DNA from 4 places in the Streptomyces sp. SID5469 genome. Region 2 is predicted to be linked to each of the others. Evidence: riboswitches for the same ligand, from Rfam matches in the RefSeq annotation. Region 2 holds a riboswitch; each other region holds the start of a gene.

Region 1 (5,364 bases), 2.3 Mb from region 2:
ATGCGCGTCCGGGATCTCCTCCAGGAAGCGGGACGGCGGGTTGTACGAGGGCTGGCCCCACGCGCTGCGCAGGGACGAACGGGTGAGGTACAGCCGCTCCCGCGCGCGGGTGATGCCGACGTACGCGAGGCGCCGCTCCTCCTCCAGTTCCTTGGTCTGGCCGAGCGACCGCATGTGCGGGAAGACGCCGTCCTCCATGCCGGTGAGGAAGACGACCGGGAATTCGAGGCCCTTGGCGGTGTGCAGGGTCATCAGGGTGATGACTCCGTTGCCGTCCTCCTCGTCCGGGATCTGGTCGGAGTCGGCGACGAGCGCGACCCGCTCGAGGAACGCCGAGAGATCACCTGACGCCGCGCCCGGCGCACCACCCGGCGCGTCGCCTGCCGCGTCGCCTGCCGCGTCGCCCGCCGCATCGCCTGTCGCGGCCTCCTCCCCTGCCCCGGACTCCTGCTCGAACTCCAGCGCCACAGCGGCGAGTTCCTGAAGGTTCTCGATGCGGGTCTCGTCCTGCGGGTCCGTCGACGCCTGCAACTCCGCCAGGTAGCCGGTGCGTTCGAGCACGGCCTCCAGGACCGTCGCCGGGCCCGCGCCCGACTCGGCGATCGTCCGCAGGTCCTCCATCAGCGTGTTGAACCGCTTGACGGCGTTCGTGGAGCGGGCCGCCATCCCGTACGCCTCGTCGACGCGGCGCAGCGCCTGCGCGAAGCTGATCTTCTCGCGCTGGGAGAGGGCGTCGATCATCGCTTCCGCGCGGTCGCCGATGCCGCGCTTGGGCACGTTCAGGATGCGGCGCAGCGGGACCGAGTCCTCCGGGTTGGACAGGACCCGCAAGTAGGCCAGGACGTCCCGGACCTCCTTGCGCTCGTAGAAGCGGACACCGCCGACGACCTTGTAGGGCAGGCCGACGCGGATGAAGATCTCTTCGAAGACACGGGACTGCGCGTTCGTCCGGTAGAAGACGGCGACGTCTCCTGCCTTTGCCTCGCCCGCGTCCGTCAGCCGGTCTATCTCGTCGGCGACGAACTGCGCCTCGTCGTGCTCGGTGTCGGCGACATAGCCGGTGATCTGCGCGCCGGCGCCCGCGTTGGTCCACAGGTTCTTGGGGCGACGGGACTCGTTGCGCTCGATGACCGCGTTGGCCGCGCTGAGGATCGTCTGGGTGGAGCGGTAGTTCTGCTCCAGGAGGATCGTCGTCGCGTCCGGGTAGTCCTCCTCGAACTGGAGGATGTTGCGGATGGTCGCGCCGCGGAAGGCGTAGATCGACTGGTCGGCGTCACCCACGACGCACAGCTCGGCGGGCTCGAGGTCGTCCTCGCGGGGCGGCTCGTCCTCCGGGCGGGCGCCGCCACCCGGTCCCGGAACCCCGACCAGCTCCCTGACCAGGGCGTACTGCGCGTGGTTCGTGTCCTGGTACTCGTCGACGAGGACGTGGCGGAAACGGCGGCGGTAGTGCTCGGCGACGTCCGGGAAGGCCCGCAGCAGGTTGACCGTCGTCATGATCAGGTCGTCGAAGTCGAGCGCGTTGGCCTCACGCAGCCGCGACTGGTACATGGCGTACGCCTGGGCGAGGGTCTTCTCGAAGCCGTCTGCGGCCTGGGCGGCGAAGTCCTCCTCGTCGATCAGCTCGTTCTTCAGGTTCGAGATCTTGGCGCTGAAGGACTTCGGCGGGAAGCGCTTGGGGTCGAGGTCCAGGTCGCGGCAGACCAGGGCCATCAGACGCTTGCTGTCGGCGGCGTCGTAGATCGAGAAGGAGGAGGTGAACCCGAGCCTCTTCGATTCACGCCTCAGGATGCGCACGCACGCGCTGTGGAACGTCATCACCCACATCGCGTTGGCGCGCGGGCCGACCAGCTGCTCGACGCGCTCCTTCATCTCGCCCGCGGCCTTGTTGGTGAAGGTGATCGCGAGGATCTGGCCGGGGTGCACATGGCGCTCACCCAGCAGGTGCGCGATCCGGTGCGTGAGCACGCGCGTCTTGCCGGAGCCGGCACCGGCCACGATGAGCAGGGGGGAACCGGCGTGCACCACGGCCGCGCGCTGGTTCTCGTTCAGCCCGTGCAGGAGCGTGGCCGGGTCCACGGCGGGGCGGGGGGCTCCGTCGCGGTAGTACGTGTCCCGGTCCGGCGGCACGTCGAACTTCCCGCCGAACAGATCGTCCGGAACCGACTCCGGTACGTGATCGTCCTCGGGCGGCGGCGGGGGCTCCTCCTCGTGGGCCCGCGAGGGCTTGAGGTCCGCCAGGAAGCTGTCATCAAAGAGGCTGCTCATCGCTCTCCGAGTCTAGGCTGCCCCACCGACAACCGGTCGCCGCCCCAGAAACTCGGTGCCCCGATGGGCCGCAATTCGGTGCCTCGAGGGACCGCGGAGGGCCGCTGAAGTCGACGATCTTCCGATTGCGATCACCCAACACCCCACCACTGTCCGCATTTGCCGCGTTACGGCCGGCGACTGACCGGAAGAGATCGGCCGGGCGAGAAGCCACCCAGCGCACGCCCCAGCAGCGCCGCACTCCCCCAGGCCCCGCCCCGCTCCACCCCACTCCACCCCACTCCCGCCACCTACCACCACGACAACGTCCGGACAACTCACCCCAGACCCATCCCGATTGCCCGCGGGCAGCGACCCCCGTGGCTAAGGTCACGAAAATGTATCGGGCATATCGCGCATCAAACTTCACACAGGCCACACGAGTTGGCTACCGTGCCCGGCAGGCCGCACGACCCCCACCGGCGAACATCGCCGGGCCGCGCGGCCTCCGCCGAGTCCGGCGTGCCGCCCGTGGCAGCTGGAGCCGGGGACCCAACCGACCTCGGGGTGAATCGGCTCAGCCGCCTTGAAGGGCTTCAACCGCCTTGAAGGGCAACGACCGTAGGGCAAACCTTCCGAAGCACGCGCCCGAACCCGACAGCTAACTCGGTAGGCGGAACACGGAAGGAGACGCCTTCATGGCGCCGCACCGAAAGCCGCGTCCCGCCGGCACGCGCATGGCAGGCATACGGACCCCGGGCCTGGCGACGGCGGCTCTGACCTCCGTGGCCCTGCTCTCCCAGACGGCCAACGCCGCGCCCCCGGCCGACGACAAGCCGAGTCTCGAAGAAGTCGAGAAGAAGGTCGACGACCTCTACCGCCAGGCCGAGTCGGCCACGGAGAAGTACAACGCGGCCAAGGAGAAGACCACCAAGCAGCGCACGCGCGTCGGCACCCTCCTCGACGAGGTCGCGCAGCGCACCCAGAAGCTCAACGACGCGCGGGAGCGGCTCGGCTCGTTCGCGGCGGCGCAGTACCGGACCGGGGCCTCCGCACCCGACACCACGACCTTCCTGCTGGCCGACAGTCCTCAGGACTATTTCGACCAGACCCAGTTGATGAGTCGGCTGACCGACCACCAGAAGGACGCCGTCGACGCCTACGTCACCGAGCAGGCCGCGACGACGACGAAGCGACAGGAGGCGTCCCAGAGCCTGGAGACCCTCACCGAGTCGCAGAGTGCGCTCAAGACGGCCAAGGCGACCGTCCAGCACAAGCTCGCCACGGCGCGCGAGCTGCTGTCGAAGCTGACCGCCGAGGAGAAGGCGCGGCTCGCGGCGATCGAGAAGGAGAAGCGGGCCGCGGCCGACCGCAAGGCGGAGGAACTGGCGCGGCAGCAGGCCGCGGCCGCGCAACAGACCGCCCAGCAGGACCCGGCGTCCGGAACCGGCAGCACGTCCGGCGCCACCGGCGCCACGGGCTCCACGGGGTCCACGGGGTCCACGGGGTCCACGGGGTCTGCCGGATCGTCGTACTCGACCAAGGCTGGCAAGGCCCTCGCCTTCGCCCGCGCGCAGATCGGCAAGCCGTATGTCTGGGGCGCCACCGGTCCCGGCTCGTACGACTGCTCGGGGTTCACCCAGGCGGTGTGGAAGGCCGCCGGCGTCACGCTTCCACGCACCACCTATGACCAGGTGAACGCGGGCACGACGGTCTCCCTCTCGAACATCCAGCCGGGCGACCTGGTCTTCTTCTACGACGACATCAGCCACGTCGGCCTCTACATCGGCAACGGCATGATGATCCACGCCCCGAAGCCGGGCGCGTACGTCCGCGAGGAGTCGATCTTCTACGACGGCGAGTCGGCGATCCACAGCGTGGTGCGGCCGGCCTAGCCCACGCATTCCCCCGCGGCGCACGCGCGTGACCGGTTTTCGTGCGCCACGCGCACGTGACCGGTTTTCGTGCGCCACGCGCGCGTGCCCCGTACCGCCATGCGCGCGTACGTCCCTAGCATCGGGCCCATGCCAGGCACCCCTCAGCCCCGCACCTGGTGGGCGCCGCTCCCGCCCGCCGACGGAGCCGCCGTGATGGCGACCGGCGTCGTGTCGGTCGGACTGCATCTGACCGGACACGAGGTCCTGTCCCGCATCGCGCTGGTGGCGGCCGGAGCGGCCTGGCTCGCGCTCGCCGCGGACTTCACCGTACGGCTGCTTCGCGAGCGGGAACGGTGGGCGGCCGAGGCGGGGACACCGGCCGCGCTCACCGCCGTGGCCGCGACCGCCGTCCTCGGGACCCGGTTGTCCGCGCTGGGGTGGCAGGGCCTGGCCGAGGCGCTGCTGGCCCTGGCCGCCGCACTGTGGCCGGGGCTGCTCTTCCTTGTCGTACGGCGCTGGGAACGGCACATGCCCGGGGTGGTGCTCCTGGCGTGTGTGGCCACGCAGGGGCTCGCCCTGCTCGGCGCGACGTTGGCGGCCGACCTGGGGGTGGCGTGGCTCGCGCACACGGCGCTGGTGTTCTTCTGGCTGGGGCTCGTCCTGTACGCCGTCGCCCTGTGGCGCTTCGACCTGCGGCAGGTCGCCGAAGGCGCCGGAGACCACTGGATCGCGGGCGGTGCGCTCGCCCTCTCCGCGCTGGCCGGCGCACAGCTCGTCGCGGCCCGCCGCAGCGGCGGCCCCTACCTCTGGAACGACGACGACAACGGCGTGCTGCGGACCGTGACGGCCGCGCTGCTCGTGCTCGCCCTCGGCTGGTACTGCGTGCTGTGGGCGGCCGAGCTGCGGTGGCCGCGGCCGGCGTACGACGTCCGGCGCTGGGCGACGGTCTTCCCGATGGCGATGACGGCGGTGGCGGTGCTGTCCGTCGCCATCGTGCTCGGCGTCCCTTGGCTGTGGGGGCCTGGGCAGGTCCTGCTGTGGATCGCGGTGGCGGTGTGGCCGGCCGTCTGCGCGGCCGCCGTCGTGGACATCAGGTCCAGAGCACCGCGATGAAGATGTTCGCCGTGGTCAGCAGGCCGACCAGGCCGAACAGCCCCTTGTCGACCTGCTCCTCGTCGCGCTTCACGTAGACCAGGCCGAGGATGACGATCAGCAGCGCCAGTTTCACGCCGATCTTGAT
Region 2 (5,364 bases):
TCATCTACCTGCTGTTCGAGCTGGGCGCGAAGTAGCCGGCCGCGCGCCCAGGGGGCGGTCTCAGTCGAGGAGCCGCTCGCGCAGCCGCTCCCGCAGCTCGGGCGTGATCTTCAGCCCCCGCTCCAGATATGTGTCGGTGTCGCCCCAGGTCTCCTCGATCGTCTCGAAGGCCGCCGCCAGGTACTCGGCCCGCGCCTCGAAGAGCGGGCTGAGCAGCTCCATCACCTCGGGGCTGTACGCCTGGGCCGCGCTGCTGGAGCGCCGCACCTTGTAGCGGCGGTGCGGGGCGTTCGACTCCAGGTAGTCGGCGACGATGGCATCGCGCTCCACGCCCACGGCCAGGAGCGCGACAGCTATCGACAGGCCCGCCCGGTCCTTGCCCGCCGCACAGTGCATCAGCGCGGGCACGCTCTCCTCGGCGAGCTCGCGCAGCACGCGCCCGTGCTCGGCCGTGCGCTCCTTGATGATCGTGCGGTAGGAGGTGATCATCCGGTTCGCGGCCTTGCCGTCCGCCAGGAGGCCGCGTAGCTGGTCCAGATCACCGTCACGGACCATCGTCCAGAATTCCGCGCCGTGCGCCGGGTCCGTCAGCGGGAAGTTCAGATTGCGCACGCCCGGCAGCTCGACGTCCGGCCCTTCGAGGCCGATGTCCGCGGCGTTGCGGAAGTCGAAGATCGTGTGCAGGTCGAGGGAGGCGAGGAACGCCGCGTCCTCGTCCGTGGCGTGCGCGAGATGGCCGCTGCGGTACAGCAGCCCGTGCCGCACTCGCCGGCCGTCCACGGTCGGCAGACCGCCCACATCGCGGAAGTTGCGCACTCCGGCCAGCTCGGGCTCGGTGGACGGGACCTGCTGCGTCACGAGGGCTCCTCCTGTTCGGCCCCGTCGAAGCGGCTCGTCGGCGGGCGCTTTCCCGACGATACGACATGGGTTCCTGAGGCAATGAGTTGTCCACAGGCGTTGCCCCCGAGGCCCGGATCCCTTGATGATGTTGATGCTTGAGTACATCTGTTGACATCTGTGGGGGCCTGATGGTTGAGATCGCCGAAGACCGACGTACGTGGCTTCTTTCGGGGCCCACGAGCAGCTACGCCGTGCATCTCACCGAGGGTCACGAACTGCTGCATCTGCACTGGGGCCCGCGGATCGCCCTCGCCGACGCCGAGGCCCTCGCCGCCCTCCCCGCCCCGGGCGGCTCGTCCTTCGAATCGCCGCTGGACGGGCGTGAGGAGTACCCGGTCGAGGGCGGCCCCCGCTTCGTACGCCCGGCGCTGTCCGTGCGCACCGACGAGCGCCGTGGCACCGAGTGGCGCTTCGAGGCGTACGAGACCGAAGGCGACGAGCTGCGGCTGCGGTTCGGCGACTCGGGGCTGGCCGTCACGCTGCACTACCGGATGCGGGACGACGTCGTCGAGCGCTGGGTGACGCTGGCCAACGACGGACCCGCCCTGGAGCTGCTGCGCGCCGACTCCGCCACCTGGACCCTGCCCGAGCGCGACGGCTGGCGGCTGTCCCAGCTGCACGGGCGCTGGGCGGCCGAGTCCCGCCTCGTACGCTCGGACCTCACCTACGGCGAGAAGATCATCGGCAGCCGGCGCGGGCACACCGGGCACCAGCATCTGCCGTGGGTCGCGCTCGATTGCGAGGCGACCGAGGAGAGCGGCGAGGTCTACGGCTGCGCGCTCGGCTGGTCCGGCTCCTGGCGCATCTCGGTGGCCCAACTCTCCGACGCGCGCGTGCAGATCACCGGCGGCGCGGGGTACGACGACTCGGGCCTGCTGCGCCTGGGGCCGGGGGAGTCGTTCACGACGCCCGTCTTCGCGGGGCTGTGGAGCGACGGCGGCTTCGGCGGCGCGAGCCGCGCCTGGCACGCGTACCAGCGGGCGTACGTCATCCCGGACGCGGACCAGGACCGTCCGGTGCTCTTCAATTCCTGGGAGGCCACCACCTTCGACATCTCCGAGGAACAGCAGGGGGCTCTCGCGCGGCGGGCCGCGGCGATGGGGGTCGAGCTGTTCGTGGTCGACGACGGCTGGTTCGGGGCGCGGACCGGCGACCGGGCCGGGCTCGGCGACTGGACGCCCAACCCCGACCGCTTCCCGGCCGGGCTCAAGCCGCTCGCCGACTACGTGCACGCGCTCGGCATGCAGTTCGGCATCTGGGTCGAGCCCGAGATGGTCAACCCGGACAGCGAGCTGTACCGCGCGCACCCGGACTGGGTGCAGTTCCAGCCGGGGCGGACCAGGACGGAATTCCGCAACCAGCTGGTCCTCAACCTCGCGCGCGAGGACGTCCAGCAGTGCCTCTGGGAGCAGCTCGACGGACTGCTGTCCAGCGCCCCCGTCGACTACGTGAAGTGGGACTTCAACCGCTGCTTCACGGACGCCGGCTGGCCTGGGGAGGCATATCCGCAGCGGCTCTGGGTCGATCATGTGCGCGCCCTGTACCGCCTGCTGGACCGGCTGCGGGCCGCGCATCCGGGGGTCGCCTTCGAGTCCTGCTCGGGCGGTGGCGGCCGGATCGACCTGGGCATCATGGCGCGTACGGACCAGGTGTGGACCTCCGACAACACCGACCCGCTCGACCGGCTCGCCATCCAGCACGGATTCAGCCAGATCCACCCCGCCCGGGTCATGGCCGCCTGGGTCACCGACAGCCCGAACACACAGCTCAACGGGCGAGTCAGCACGCTGCGCCTCCGGTTCGTCAGCGCCATGGCGGGAGTGCTCGGGGTCGGCGGCGATCTGGCCGAGTGGAGCGAGCGGGAACTCGTCGAGGCACGGGACTGGGTGAGTCTCTACAAGGAGATCCGGCCCGTCGTGCAGCGCGGGGACCTCTACCGGCTGCGGCCCCCGACGGGCGGGCTGAGCGCCGTGCAGTACGTCCACGGCGACGAGGCCGTCGTCCTCGCCTGGCTCCAGGCCCAGCACTACGGCGAGCCGGTCGCCCCGCTCCGGCTGCGCGGCCTCGACCCGGCAGCCACCTATGAATGCCGTGAAACGGGCGAAGTGCACCGAGGTGCCGTACTGCTGCATCACGGGCTGCGGACGGGGTTGCACGGGGACCTCGATGCGACGGTTGTTCGGCTACGTCGCATTTGAGCGTTCTGTCCCAAATGTAGGCTTCATTCGAACTCGCTCTGAAATGGGGCCTGCTGGGCTGAAGATGCGTGAGCAGCGTCATATCCGTGACGGTGCGTTATCGTCATGTTCACGTAATTCTCCTTTGTTCCAGCCGGTTTGGGAAAGGGGAAGGCCGTGCGTCGACGCAGGGTGACGGGCATTTCGCCCATGGATCAAGAGATGGGGGCACTCGGGAAACCCAACGCTTGTCGCTCCGCGCGGACTTCGTCTACGTTCGCCACCAATCCGGACGGAACGCCGAATCCTGCCGCCGCCCGGAACCCGCACACTCACCCGTGCCCGGCAGGAGCGGGGGACCCACAGGCAACAACGCCTGTTCCGGTCTCCGGAACAGGCTAGGGGTCAAGTCGCGCGCAAGCGCGGCCGGGCATCTCCAGCTCGCACCCGACAGCTCACCTCGCAGGCATCGGAGAGGAATGCACCATGCCCGCGAAGGGTAAGCACCGCCGCCCCAGGTCCCCGCGTTTCACCCGCTCGATCGCCGTCGCCGGAACCGGTGGCGCCGCGCTCGCGCTGCCGCTGATGGGGGCGACCGGCGCCCACGCCGCCACCCCGACGGCGGCCGTCTCCGGAAAGGTCTCCGCAGCCCCCGTTGCCGCGAAGCAGGGGGCCGCCGAGAAGAGCGGCACGAAGACGTATGCGGTGCGGGCGGGTGACTCCCTCTCGAAGATCGCCGACGAGCAGAGCGTCACCGGCGGCTGGAAGAAGCTCTACTCGGACAACCGCTCCGCCATCGGCGGCGACCCGACGCTGATCCACCCCGGTCTGAAGCTGACGATCGGCGCCAAGTCCGCGTCGAGCGCCGCCACGCAGTCGTCCACGGCGACGAAGCCGGCCACGGGGGTGAAGTCCGCCACGGCGAAGACCCCCGCGTCGAAGACGACCACGGCCACCCGGGCCGCGGACACCACCACCGGCGCCGGCTACACCCTGCCGGTCGACGGCGCCACCATCGGTACCGCCTACAAGACCGCGGGCAGCATGTGGTCCAGCGGGTACCACACCGGCGTCGACTTCGTGGTCCCGACCGGCACCACCATCAAGGCCGTCGCCGCGGGCACCGTCGTCTCGGCCGGCTGGGGCGGCGCGTACGGCAACGAGGTCGTCGTCCGGCACGCCGATGGCCAGTACTCGCAGTACGCCCACATGTCCCAGCTCTCCGTCTCCACGGGGCAGAGCGTGGCCGAGGGCCGGCAGCTGGGCCTCTCTGGTGCGACCGGCAATGTCACGGGACCGCACCTGCACTTCGAGATCCGTACGACCCCCTCCTACGGCTCGGACGTGGACCCGGTCGCTTACCTGCGCGCGCACGGCGTCGTCGTCGGCTGACCCGGCTGACCCGGCTGCTTCGCTCCTGAGGCCGGACCCCATCCCGGGGTCCGGCCTTCGGTTTGTCCGGCCTTCGGTCTGTCCTTTCGGTGTCCGGGCCTTCGGTCTGTCCGGGCCCGCCGCGGATGCGTGACCGGCCCCATGGCCGTGGCGGGTTCATGATCGGCGCATTGCGGTCGTGTGGCACGCGCGGGCAAGGCATCGACAGGTGGGTGTCGGTGGCACCAGAGTGACCTGCGCAAGCGCTTTCTGCCGCTTACGGAGGTCCCCGTGCCCGCGTCGACCGACGCACCGTCATCAAGGGCGCCGCAGTCGCAGCCGCGGCCGCCACCGCCCAGTTCTCCTGGGCCCTCGCCGACACCACGTGGGATGTGCCGGCGGCGCCGAAGGCGGAGAAGTGCACGGCGAGTGCCGAAGCCCGCCCTCACCACCACTGAAGGAGCCGCTTCCCATGACCACCACACGTAGAGCCTTCGGAGCCCTGGCCACCGGTGCCGCGCTGGCCGCGCTCGCCCCCGCCACGGCCGCGAGCGCCTCGCCGCACCACCGCGGGGGCCGGCTGATCGCCCACGACGACTTCCGGCACGGACTCGGCCGGTGGGCCACCGAACTCCAGGACGGCGGCACGGTCACCGCGGCCCGCGGCGTCCTGGAGATCGACGTGCCGAGCGGTGCCACGGTCTGGTTCAGGAAGCGGCTGGAAGGCCCGTACGTCATCGAGTACACGGCCACACCCGTCGATGCGGGGGGCGCCAACGACCGGGTCTCCGACCTCAACAACTTCTGGAACGCCGTCGACGTACGCTCCCCGGACGACCTCTTCGCCACCCCGCGGGGCGGCGCGCTCGCGGAGTACGACCACCTCAAGACGTACTACGTCGGGTACGGCGCCAAC
Region 3 (5,364 bases), 6.5 Mb from region 2:
CAGGACACGTCCCCGCTCGCCGACTACCGAGCCGCGTAGCCGCCGGCTACGCATCAAAGCCAGCCACGACCTCGGCCTCGTTCGCGGAGGCCCGCCAAGTAGCAGAGGCCCGCTCGATCACCGAGGCCGGGCGGTGGATCGACCAGCGTGGTCACCTTCGACGCGTGGTCGGACGCCGCAGACAGTTCTGCCGCGCCGGGCTCCAGACACCACGGGCGCAAGTCGAGCACGGCGCAGCGAAACACACGCCGCCGCAGTCCGACTTCGGAACGGCGGCATGAACGAGTCCCGCCCGCACCTGGTGCCCGTCCGCTCCCGTGACGCCGAGGATTTCGTCCGCCTCCGGCATCGGCACCACCCCCCGCCCGCCGGACAGGTCTTCTCGGTCGGTGCCGCCGACGACACCGGCATCCTGCGCGCCGTGGCCGTGGTCGGCCGCCCCGTCGCCCAGCCGACAGCTTCGTCCCGCTCACTGAACCCATGAAGTCGATCGGATTGGAGAGAACCGCCGCAGGCCGCACTCCTGAAAAGTCACGCAGCGTCATGCCAGGGCTTGTTCGCTGCCCAATGCCGGACCCAGCCCGCAAAGCCAGGCTCAGCAGTGGTGAACCCGAACTGCGCACCGAAGGGGACAGCGCCGACGTCACTGATCAGCCAGACGTGTCCTCGGTGAGGTCCGGTGACGATGAGATGCCAGTTCATCGCGCACCCGTCGGTGCCGAGCACGATCGAGCCGTGGTTGTAGACCTGCTCCAGGAGCTCGTCGGCATCCTCGGACGGGTCCGAGTCCTCCTCCCACATCCATGCCTCCACCAGCGGGAACGGCTTACTCAGGTCGCGTTCCTGCTCGTCATCGCCCCAGTCGTCCGGCAGCTCCGCCACCGACAGCAGTCCATACTCGGGCGGCCCGGAGTACGAACCGTCCGCTATCTCAGCGACGAAGGCCCGATACGGCTCGGGCAGCACGATCCTGTGTTCTGCCTCAAAGGCATGAACTCCGGCAGAAGAAGTGCTCGGCGCCAAGCACACGGCCCGGGCGACGATGAGTTCCCGTTTCATGATCACGAAAGGAGAGGTCTTGGTCTGGGTGCCAAGACCTCTCCCGCGTCCTTCAACGTCTTCTACGGGGTCTCCGTGAAGACCTTGGTCTTGATGCCCCCGAGGGTTGGTGGGGGTCTAGTTGAAGCCACGTATGTACTACTGGATCAAGACCTGATGTAGGTCAAGATCACAAAGATGAAACCGCCCAGCCCCAGTGCCGCAAGGGCTCCTGTACTGATGGCCTCGTAGTACGAGACCCCCTCCATCGTCCGACGGACGATGCCCGCGAAGCAGCCACCGATGATCGCGATCAACACCGCGATCAAGGCATCCGTCTTCTTGTTGCTCTTCGGAGGCTCGTCCCTGGACCCCGAGAGCTGCGGGCCGTTCTGCGTTGCCGTCATGGCTTCCCGCACCTTCGTCAGCCGCCTGCGAGGTGAGCTGTCGGGTTCGGACGGCGAAGAAGTCCGGCCACACCCACTCATGTGGCTTCACCCCGAGCCGGCTCCTGATTCACTGACGTCACATCAGAGTCAGTTCGCGGACCGGCACTTATCTTGGGTCCCCCGCTCCTGCCGATCTCCGTGTGTGGTCAGACATCCGGGCGTCGGCAGGATTCGGCGTCCACCCGGACCGCCTCACCATCCTCAGTGAGGGCTTGAGAAGGATCGTGACGCACGCCACGTCGAAAATCTCCCCCAGAAGAGGTATTTGTGGTGCTACTCACCACTCGCCCGTTCGGGTGGACAGCGGGGCAATCACCACTGGTCAAGCCGTGGACAGCGCAGTTTTTGCAGCCCTGATCAGTGCCGCTTGATGAGGCCCGTCTACGTCAAACGGGGGTACGCCGTTCGGACCGGTCGGCAGAGGCGCTCGGTGGCCTGGTCGTACGGTCGCGCGGTCACCGGCGGCCCAGCCGCTGTTGTTGCTGCTCACACCGAGGTCCGAACGGCGTGCCGCTGGCCACCCTCGGGTCATGCCTCCAGGCCGGAGCCCGCCGCCGCGGCCCCCTGGCACCGCCGCTTCGCCCCGGTGCCGAACGAAGGCACGGCAGCCGGTTCAGCAGGCCGGCCGTCATCCGGACCACGGCCGGCGGCCGGCGGCAGGCGGCAGGCGGAGGCGCCGGGATGAGCCGGCACCTCGTCGAGCGGCTGGGTCGGGCGCCATGACGAGTGGGGTTGCGTGTGGGCCGTTTCCAGGCCGCCCCCCGTCGCATGCTGCCTGGTGGGTCGCGTCCGGAAAACCATCGGTGGTCGCCCTGTGTGAGCAGGTGACAAGCGCGCGTGCGGTTGTCGTCCGTCGTGCGGCACGGGATGCTGAGAAAACACGAAGGGAAGCGGTGTCATGGATCGTTTTCCGCATGCGGCCGACGTCGATTTCCATAGTCCTCTGGACCTCTCCAAGGCCGCGGCCGCGGTGCTGGACGACGAAGGCCGCATTTCCGGGTGGGGATTCTCGGCCCAGCGCCTCCTCGGACATTCACCCGAGGATGTGCTCGGCAAGTCGGCCACCCGGCTGCTGGCCGCTCCCTCGGGCCAGCCCACGGGCCAGCGGCTGTCCGCCCTGTGCAAGGCGCACAAGCCCCGCAGCACCGTCTTGGACCTCTGCTGTCGGGACGGACGTACCCTGCGCGCGGCCGTGACGTTCAGCCCCCTCTCGGACCGGGGCGTCGCTGCGACCGTCGTGGTCGCGGCCGAGGTGGAGGCGCTACGCAGCTGGGAAGCGCAGTTGGCGATGCTGCAGGGACTGGCGACCGAGTCTTCCGTGGGCCTGACGATCTTCGACAGCGACATGCGCGTCGTCTGGGGGAACATCTCCACCGACTTGGAACTCGGGGGAGTCGCCCAGTACACCGGCCGACCGGCCGCGGACCTCTTTCCTGAGGGCGAATTCATCTCCCGCCACCACCCCCCGGACGAAGACCAGATCATGGAGCACGTGCTGACGACGGGGGAACCGATCATCGGCATGCACTACCGCGGGCGCGCCCCCGCCGACCCGGGGCGCGAGCACGTCTGGTCCTGCTCGTACCACCGGATGCTGGACGCCCGAGGCGAACCGCTGGGGCTGTTCGAGGAGTCCCTGGACATCACCGACCGCTACCGCGCACAGGAACGCCTGTCGCTGCTGGTGCGGGCAGGAAAGCGCATCGGTGCCTCGCTGGACGTGCGCCGTACGGCCGCGGAGATTGCCGACGTGGCGGTACCGCAGCTGGCCGACGAGGTGCTCGTGGACCTGCCGCCGGCGGTCATCGAGGGACGGCAGCCGCCGACGGGCTCGGCGCCGGGGCACAGTCTGCTGCGGATGCACGGCCGGACCCCGGAAGGATTCCGGACCAGTCCCGTCTCCTACCCACCCTCGTCACCGCAGGCACTGAGCCTGGCCACCAGCCGCCCCGTCGTCGACGCCTCCCCGCCCGAGGCACCGGGCGGGGAGGGATCGGCCGCCCCGCACTCCTGCCTGTTCGTCCCGCTGCTCACCCGCGATGCGATCCTCGGCCTTGTCACCTTCCGGCGCAGCAGCAACCCCGATCCCTTCGGCCCCGAGGAGCAGACGCTCGCCGTGGAACTGGCCGAGCGAGCCGCCGTCGGCATCGACAACGCCCGCCGTTACACCAGCCAGCATGCGGCGGCCCTGGTACTGCAGCGCAGCCTGCTGCCACAGCACCTGCCTGAGCAGAGCGCCGTCGACGTGGCGTACCGCTACCTGCCTGCCGACAGCCGCGTGGGCGTGGGCGGCGACTGGTTCGACGTGATCCCGCTGTCCGGTGCCCGAGTGGGCCTGACCGTCGGCGACGTGGTGGGCCACGGTGTGCACGCGGCCGCGACCATGGGCCGGCTGCGCGCCACCGTACGGACCCTGGCCCTGCTGGACTTGGATCCGGCCGAGCTGCTCACCCGGCTGGACGACCTGGTCGCGCAGGACTCGGACTCCCACGCGGAGGGCGGGCCGATCGACGAGGCGCTCGGGGTGACCTGCCTGTACGCGATCTACGACCCGGTCAGCAGCCGGTGCGTCTGGGCGAGCGCGGGCCATCCCCCGCCGATCGTGGCCGATGCGAGCGGCTCGGTGGCCTTGTCCGCGCTGGCGCCGGGACCGCCCCTGGGGCTGGGGGGCCTGCCCTACGAGAACGTTGAGCTGAACCTGTCCAGCGGCAGCGTGGTGGCGTTCTTCACCGACGGGGTCGTGGAGGACCGGCGCACCGACATCGACATCGGTATCGACCGTCTGGCCCAGGTGCTCACCTGGCAACGATGCCCGCTGGAGGAGCTGTGCGACCGGGCGCTGTCGGACATGCCGCCCGGACCACAGGCGGACGATGCCACGCTGCTGCTCGTCCGCACCCGGCGGCTCGGCGCCGACCATGTGGCGGACCTGGAGCTGCCGCCTGAGCCGACCATGGTGGCTCACGCCCGCACACTCACTGAGCGCCAATTGGCGATCTGGGGCCTGTCCGAACTGTCGTTCACCGCCTCTCTCGTGGTGAGCGAGCTGGTCACCAACGGCATCCGGTACGCCACCGGGCCCGTCATGCTGAGGCTGATCAGGGATCGCTGCCTGCTGTGCGAGGTCTCCGACAACGCGCACACCGCACCCCATCTACGGCGAGCACGTCGGGACGACGAAGGAGGCCGCGGCCTGTTCCTCGTCGCCCAGGTGTCCCAGCGCTGGGGCACGCGGTACACCTCGTCCGGGAAGACGATCTGGGCCGAGCTGGCCATACCGTAGGTCCCCCCTGGAGCACAGCACCGCCCGCCGTCCCGGCCGAAGTGTGTGCCGGCGGGCGAACCTGCTCGGGTCGGACAGTGAGCGGGGCGCCCGCCCGCGGCCTCCGTGAACGTTCTTGAGCCGCCCGGCGTCCCAGCGGTAACCGACCCCGAGGGAGTCACCATGACCGCCGGACGTGCCCGTGCTCGTTTCCTGTCCGCCGCCGTGCTGCTCGCCGCCCTGTCGTGCGCGACCACAGCCTGCGGCTCCTCGACATCCGCAGGTTCCGCCGAGACCAAGCCACAGAGCACCTGGGAGGAACCTGTCTCGTACTCCTACACGCTGACATCGAACACCCAGGTCCTGGCGGGGACCTTCCAGGTGCAGGTACGCGACGGCAAGGTGGCGGAAGTGGTCGGGCTCGACGAGGACAGCCGGCGGCAGGTACAGGATCTGCGCGCCGAAGTACCCACGATCGGCGAGCTGTTGAAGACGCTGAAGCAGGCCCGCAGCGAAGACGCGGACACGGCGGACGCGGACTACGCCGCCGACGGCCACCCCGTGCGGATCTCCCTGGACTGGGACAAGAACTCCATCGACGACGAAGCCCTGTAC
Region 4 (5,364 bases), 3.0 Mb from region 2:
GTCAGCGCCGCGATGCTGCCCCGCCGGTCCGAGGGGCAGCCCTCGCGGCATACGGAGCCGTCCTTCTCCAGACGGGTCACCGCGTACGTCAGCCGACTGCGGGTGATCTTCAGCTTCTCGGCGAGGTCGGTCATGCGCAGACGGCGGTCGGGTGCCTCGGAGAGGTTGGCCAGGATGGAGTAATAGAGGTGCGGCAGGCCGGCCTCCTGCTGGAGCTGCCGGTCGATCGCGTCCTCCAGGAGCGACGAGGCGGCGAGGTAGGCGCGCCAGGCGCGTTGTTCCTCGGGGGTGAGCCAGCGGGTCGTCATGCCGTCAGTGTAGTTATTGTTTAAAACTTGAACCGTATGGAGAGCACACACATGCCCCACCCCTACGTCCTGTTGTCCGCCGCTGTCTCCCTCGACGGATTCCTGGACGACACCGGCCCCGACCGGCTGCTGCTGTCCGGGCCGGCCGACTTCGACCGGGTCGACGAGGTGCGGGCGGCCAGCGACGCGATCCTGGTCGGTGCCGGCACCCTGCGCACCGACAACCCACGGCTGCTGGTGAACTCGGCGGAGCGGCGCGCGGCCCGGGTCGCCGAGGGGCTCCCGGAGTATCCGCTGAAGGTGACGGTCACCGCGTCCGGTGACCTGGACCCGGACGCGCAGTTCTGGCACACCGGCGGCGAGAAGGCCGTGTACACGACGGACAAGGGCGCGGAGCGGCTGCGCGAGCTGGGGATCGCCGCCGATGTGGTCGCCGTGGGTGCCGAACTGGAGTGGCGGGCGGTCCTCGACCACCTGGGGAGGGTGAAGGGCGTACGGCGGCTGATGGTCGAGGGCGGCGGCCGCGTCCACACGCAGCTGCTCCAGCAGGGGCTCGCGGACGAACTCCAGCTCGCCGTCGCGCCGCTGTTCGTCGGACAGGCGCAGGCGCCGCGGATGTTCGGGTCCGGCGGGTATCCGCCCGGCCGGATGCGGCTCGTGGAGACACGGCCGGTGGGGGACGTCGTCCTCATGCGGTACGTCCCCACGGCACCGGGCACCGGGAGGCTCGCCACCGCCGCCGACCGGCACTGGCTGGCGCTCGCCTGCGAACTGGCGGACCGGTGTCCGCCGTCCCGGACCGCGTTCAGCGTGGGGGCGGTGATCGTCGCGGCCGACGGTACGGAGCTGGCGCGCGGCCACTCCCGGGAGGGCGGCGACCCGGTGGTCCACGCGGAGGAGGCCGCGCTGGCGAAGCTCGACGCCGAGGATCCCCGGCTGGCCGGCGCCACGGTCTACAGCAGCCTGGAGCCGTGCGCCCGCCGGACCTCACGGCCGCGGCCCTGCGCCCGCCTGATCCTCGACGCGGGCGTACGCCGGGTCGTCACGGCGTGGCGCGAGCCGGACACGTTCGTGGCGGCGGCGGACGGGAGCGGGGTTCTTGTGGCGGAGGGGGCGGATGTGGTCGTCCTTCCGGAGTACGAGGCCAGGGCGACGGCACCCAATCGGCACCTGCTCGGCTGACCCCGCCCCCGGCCGGGATCGGCGGTCGCCCAAGGGAAACCAGTGGTGAAGGCCCGTGGGCGTGAACCCGTGTGCTTCCTGTCCCGCGGATGGCGTACACTGGTTTCAACGACGCGGGGTGGAGCAGCTCGGTAGCTCGCTGGGCTCATAACCCAGAGGTCGCAGGTTCAAATCCTGTCCCCGCTACTGAAGGCCGAGGGCCGGAATCCAATGGATTCCGGCCCTCAGTCGTGTACCCCGGCATCCGTACGACGCCGTTTGCCCCGGCATCCGTACGGCGTTCTCGCTCATTGTCACCAGGTGTGAGCGAAGGGTGTCGCTCCGCGGAGCGGCTGACGCACCGTCAAAACCTGTGGGGTTCCTGAGGTGCGATCAACTCGCCCGTTTTTCACCGGTCATGACCCGTAAGTCCAGGCCAAAAGTAGTTAACGATCAGTAAGAAGCGCTTGGAATACCACGCCCGTGTCTATTAACGTTCGATAACGCAGCGCGGTTGTCCCAGCCGTCACCAGAGATGGCTCCGTGCGCGTGTGCCGAATCCTGCAAGGGAACCGGGGAACCATCAACTTGGGGTGAATCACGCGGATGCCGCCGTGGCAACACGGCAGGTATACGCGCGTAGGAGACCTTCCTGCTCCGAACCCGTCAGCTAACCCGGTAGGCCAGAAGGAAGGAAAGGAGCGCGCCCACGTGGCGTCCAACCGGCCTGCCCAGCAAACCTCGTTCGCACCGAGTGAGAAGTCGTACGAGTCGGAGACCTTCGGTTTCCGGGGTGACGAGGGCCCCTGGGAGGAGTGGAATCCCACCGCGGAGTCCATTCGCCCCGTGCGCGGCCGGCACCGCGTCGCCAAGCAGCGCGGCGGCGGACTCGCGCGCAGCTCCACCGTTCTGGGCGTCGGCGTCATCGCCGCCGTCGGCGCGGGCGGCATGGCCACCGCGCAGACCGGCAAGCCGCCCGTCTCCATATCGATGCCCGACCTGTCGTCGGTCACCGAATCGGCCAAGGCCTTCGTAGGCGCCGAATCCAGCACCCCCAAGGGCTCGTCCACCCCGCTCACCAGCGCGGGCCTGACCACCGCCGACACGGTCGCGGGCAGCGCGGACGCCGGTGAGGCCCTGCGCGCCCGCATCATCCAGCAGGCCGAGTCGCAGCAGGACCAGGTCGACCAGGCGGCCGCACGCGCCGCCGAGACCGCCGCCGCCAAGAAGGCCGCCGACGCCGCCGCCAAGGCACAGGACGACGCCAAGGCCAAGGAAGCCGCCGCGAAGAAGAAGGCGGAGGACGAGATCGAGGCGGAGAAGGAGGCCGCGCGGCTGACCCAGCTCGCCAAGAGCTACTCGCTGCCGACCTCCTCGTACACGCTGACCTCGCGCTTCGGTGACTCCGGCTCCATGTGGTCCTCCGGCTACCACACCGGCCTCGACTTCGCCGCTCCCACCGGCACGCTCATCAAGGCGATCCACAGCGGCACCATCACGGAGGCGGGCTGGGCCGGCTCGTACGGCTACCGCACCATCCTCACCCTCGACGACGGCACCGAGCTGTGGTTCTGCCACCAGTCCTCGATCAGCGCCAGCGTGGGGCAGAAGGTGGCCACGGGCGACGTCATCGGGCGCGTGGGCGCGACCGGCAACGTGACCGGGCCGCATCTGCACCTGGAGGTGCACCCCGGCGGCAACGCCACCGGGATCGACCCGACGGCCTGGCTCCAGAGCAAGGGGCTCAACCCGTAGGGCACCACCATCGGGAGTCCGGGAGTCCGGGAGTCCGGGTGACCGGGAGACGGGCGCTCGGCCGGATGCCTCAGCGGGCCCTTCGGCGGCCGGGCGTTTCGGCCGGATGGCCGGAATACGTGGCTCCATCACGGTCGTTGATATCGAGCATGACTTCTCTTCGCAAGCTCGGCCCGTCCGACCTCGAGGTCTTCCCGCTCTCCCTCGGGGGCAACGTCTTCGGCTGGACCGCCGACGAGGCGCAGTCCTTCGCCGTGCTGGACGCGTACACGGCCGGGGGCGGCAACTTCGTGGACACCGCCGACGCCTACTCGGCGTGGGTGCCCGGCAACGAGGGCGGTGAGTCGGAGACGATCATCGGCAGGTGGTTCGCCGCGCGCGGCAACCGCTCCGAGGTCGTCCTCGCCACGAAGGTCGGCGCGCACCCGCGGTTCAAGGGGCTGGCCGCGGCCAACATCAAGGCGGCGGCGGAGGCTTCTTTGCGCCGCCTGGACACGGACTACATCGACCTCTACTACACGCACTACGACGACCCGTCGGTGCCGGTGGAGGAGATCATCACCGCGCTCGACGGGCTGGTGCGCGAGGGCAAGGTCCGCGCGATCGCGGCCTCCAACATCTCCCCCGAGCGGCTCCAGGAGTCCCTGGAGTTCTCCGACCGCGAGGGCCTGGCGCGGTACGTCGCCCTCCAGCCGCACTACAACCTGGTCTCGCGCGACACGTACGAGGGCCAGCTCCAGGACGTCGCCTCCCGCAACGGCCTCGCGGCCGTCCCGTACTACGCCCTCGCCTCCGGCTTCCTGACGGGCAAGTACCGCCCGGGCACGAAGGTCGACTCCGCCCGCGCGGAGGGCGCGGGCAAGCACCTCGGGACGGAGCGGGGCGTGCGCGTCCTGGCGGCCCTGGACGAGATCGCCGGGGCGCGTGGCGCGGAGGCCGCCACGGTGGCCCTGGCCTGGCTGGCGGCCCAGCCGACGGTGGCGGCCCCGATCGCCTCGGCCCGCACGGTGGACCAGCTGCCCGCCCTGCTCGCGGTGGGCGAGCTGACCCTGACGGACGCGGAGCTGTCGAAGCTGACGCAGGCTTCCGCCTGAGACACGGCCCACCGGCGCGCCTCGGCGGTGCCGTACCCGCTACACCCGATACGGGTTGTACGCGGGATACGGCGCCGCCGCTCCGTACGGCGGCTGCCCGTACCCCGGATGCCCGTAGCGGGACTGCTGCCCATACCGCGCCGTGTACCCGTAGACCGGCCAGGGCGGCTGCACCGCCACCGGCGTCATCGCCCGCCCCGCATACGCCAGCGCGGGCCGCGCCACCCCCCGCCGGCTCCACAGCTCGTGGAGCAACTCCCGCTCCCGTACGGCGAAATTCGCCTCCGCGCGACCGCGGTGCGCCCGGTGCCGCAGAAACGCCAGCGACGTCGCGTACGCCTCGTACTCCGCCACGGACCTGGCCGCGGCCTTCCCGAAGTGGTGCCCGGCGTGCTCCCTGGCGAGCCGCCGTGCCCGCATGGAGCTGAGGAGGAACGGCTCCGGCAGGGACAGCCAGCCGGCGGCCGCGTACGCCGGCAGCTCCTCGCGCACCGTCCGCAGCTCCCGCTGCCGCGTCCAGATGACCAGCCAGGTCAGCAACGCGAACGCGGGCACCATGAAGGACGCGTACACCGCGAAGAAACCGTATTCCCCGAACGAGGACGAGCCGTTCCAGACGGAGTGCATGCCCATCGCGAGCAGCAGTCCCGCGAGCGGGACCAGCACCCGGCGCAGATGCTGGCGCTCCGCCGACAGCGCGGCGATGCCGAAACCGATGCCGGTGAGCACGGTGAACAGGGGATGCGCGAAGGGGGACATCACGACGCGTACGAAGAACGTCGCCGCGGTCACCGAGGCGAGGCCGCGCTCGCCGCTCAGCTGGTCCGTGCCGAAGGCGGTGCCGAGGTAGAGGATGTTCTCGGTGAACGCGAAGCCGGTGGCCGTGACCCCGGCTATCACCACCCCGTCGACGATCCCGGTGAAGTCCCGCCTGCGGAACAGGAAGACCAGCAGTACGGCCGCCGCCTTCGCGGACTCCTCGACGACGGGCGCTATGACGGTCGCGCCGAGGGTGTCGGCGCTGGTCGGGTCGGCGGTCGCGGTCG

Evidence for each region. Region 2 has a riboswitch for cyclic di-AMP ahead of GTY58_RS08685 (LysM peptidoglycan-binding domain-containing M23 family metallopeptidase). Riboswitches for the same ligand answer to the same signal wherever they lie in the genome.
Region 1: linked by a shared signal. The riboswitch ahead of GTY58_RS18105 (C40 family peptidase) and the one ahead of GTY58_RS08685 (LysM peptidoglycan-binding domain-containing M23 family metallopeptidase) in region 2 are both predicted to bind cyclic di-AMP.
Region 3: linked by a shared signal. The riboswitch ahead of GTY58_RS37220 (hypothetical protein) and the one ahead of GTY58_RS08685 (LysM peptidoglycan-binding domain-containing M23 family metallopeptidase) in region 2 are both predicted to bind cyclic di-AMP.
Region 4: linked by a shared signal. The riboswitch ahead of GTY58_RS21495 (M23 family metallopeptidase) and the one ahead of GTY58_RS08685 (LysM peptidoglycan-binding domain-containing M23 family metallopeptidase) in region 2 are both predicted to bind cyclic di-AMP.

The regions. Positions count from the first base shown of each region.
Region 1 is NZ_WWIN01000001.1:4,293,375-4,298,738, forward strand. Features, by position in the region: gene GTY58_RS18100 (ATP-dependent DNA helicase) at 1-2,268, opposite strand, end outside; cyclic di-AMP (ydaO/yuaA leader) riboswitch at 2,747-2,938, shown strand; gene GTY58_RS18105 (C40 family peptidase) at 2,946-4,142, shown strand; gene GTY58_RS18110 (hypothetical protein) at 4,272-5,237, shown strand; gene GTY58_RS18115 (hypothetical protein) at 5,215-5,364, opposite strand, start outside.
Region 2 is NZ_WWIN01000001.1:2,007,817-2,013,180, reverse strand. Features, by position in the region: gene GTY58_RS08700 (DUF6126 family protein) at 1-35, shown strand, start outside; gene GTY58_RS08695 (tyrosine-protein phosphatase) at 61-858, opposite strand; gene GTY58_RS08690 (alpha-galactosidase) at 1,029-3,098, shown strand; cyclic di-AMP (ydaO/yuaA leader) riboswitch at 3,401-3,559, shown strand; gene GTY58_RS08685 (LysM peptidoglycan-binding domain-containing M23 family metallopeptidase) at 3,564-4,469, shown strand; gene GTY58_RS08680 (DUF6250 domain-containing protein) at 4,921-5,364, shown strand, end outside.
Region 3 is NZ_WWIN01000001.1:8,537,784-8,543,147, reverse strand. Features, by position in the region: gene GTY58_RS39920 (XF1762 family protein) at 278-484, shown strand; gene GTY58_RS37225 (SMI1/KNR4 family protein) at 532-1,059, opposite strand; gene GTY58_RS37220 (hypothetical protein) at 1,206-1,445, opposite strand; cyclic di-AMP (ydaO/yuaA leader) riboswitch at 1,453-1,674, opposite strand; gene GTY58_RS37215 (SpoIIE family protein phosphatase) at 2,386-4,770, shown strand; gene GTY58_RS37210 (DUF6174 domain-containing protein) at 4,933-5,364, shown strand, end outside.
Region 4 is NZ_WWIN01000001.1:5,048,282-5,053,645, reverse strand. Features, by position in the region: gene GTY58_RS21510 (MarR family transcriptional regulator) at 1-308, opposite strand, end outside; gene GTY58_RS21505 (dihydrofolate reductase family protein) at 360-1,490, shown strand; tRNA gene GTY58_RS21500 (tRNA-Met) at 1,603-1,676, shown strand; cyclic di-AMP (ydaO/yuaA leader) riboswitch at 2,012-2,169, shown strand; gene GTY58_RS21495 (M23 family metallopeptidase) at 2,181-3,224, shown strand; gene GTY58_RS21490 (aldo/keto reductase) at 3,374-4,318, shown strand; gene GTY58_RS21485 (PrsW family intramembrane metalloprotease) at 4,358-5,364, opposite strand, start outside.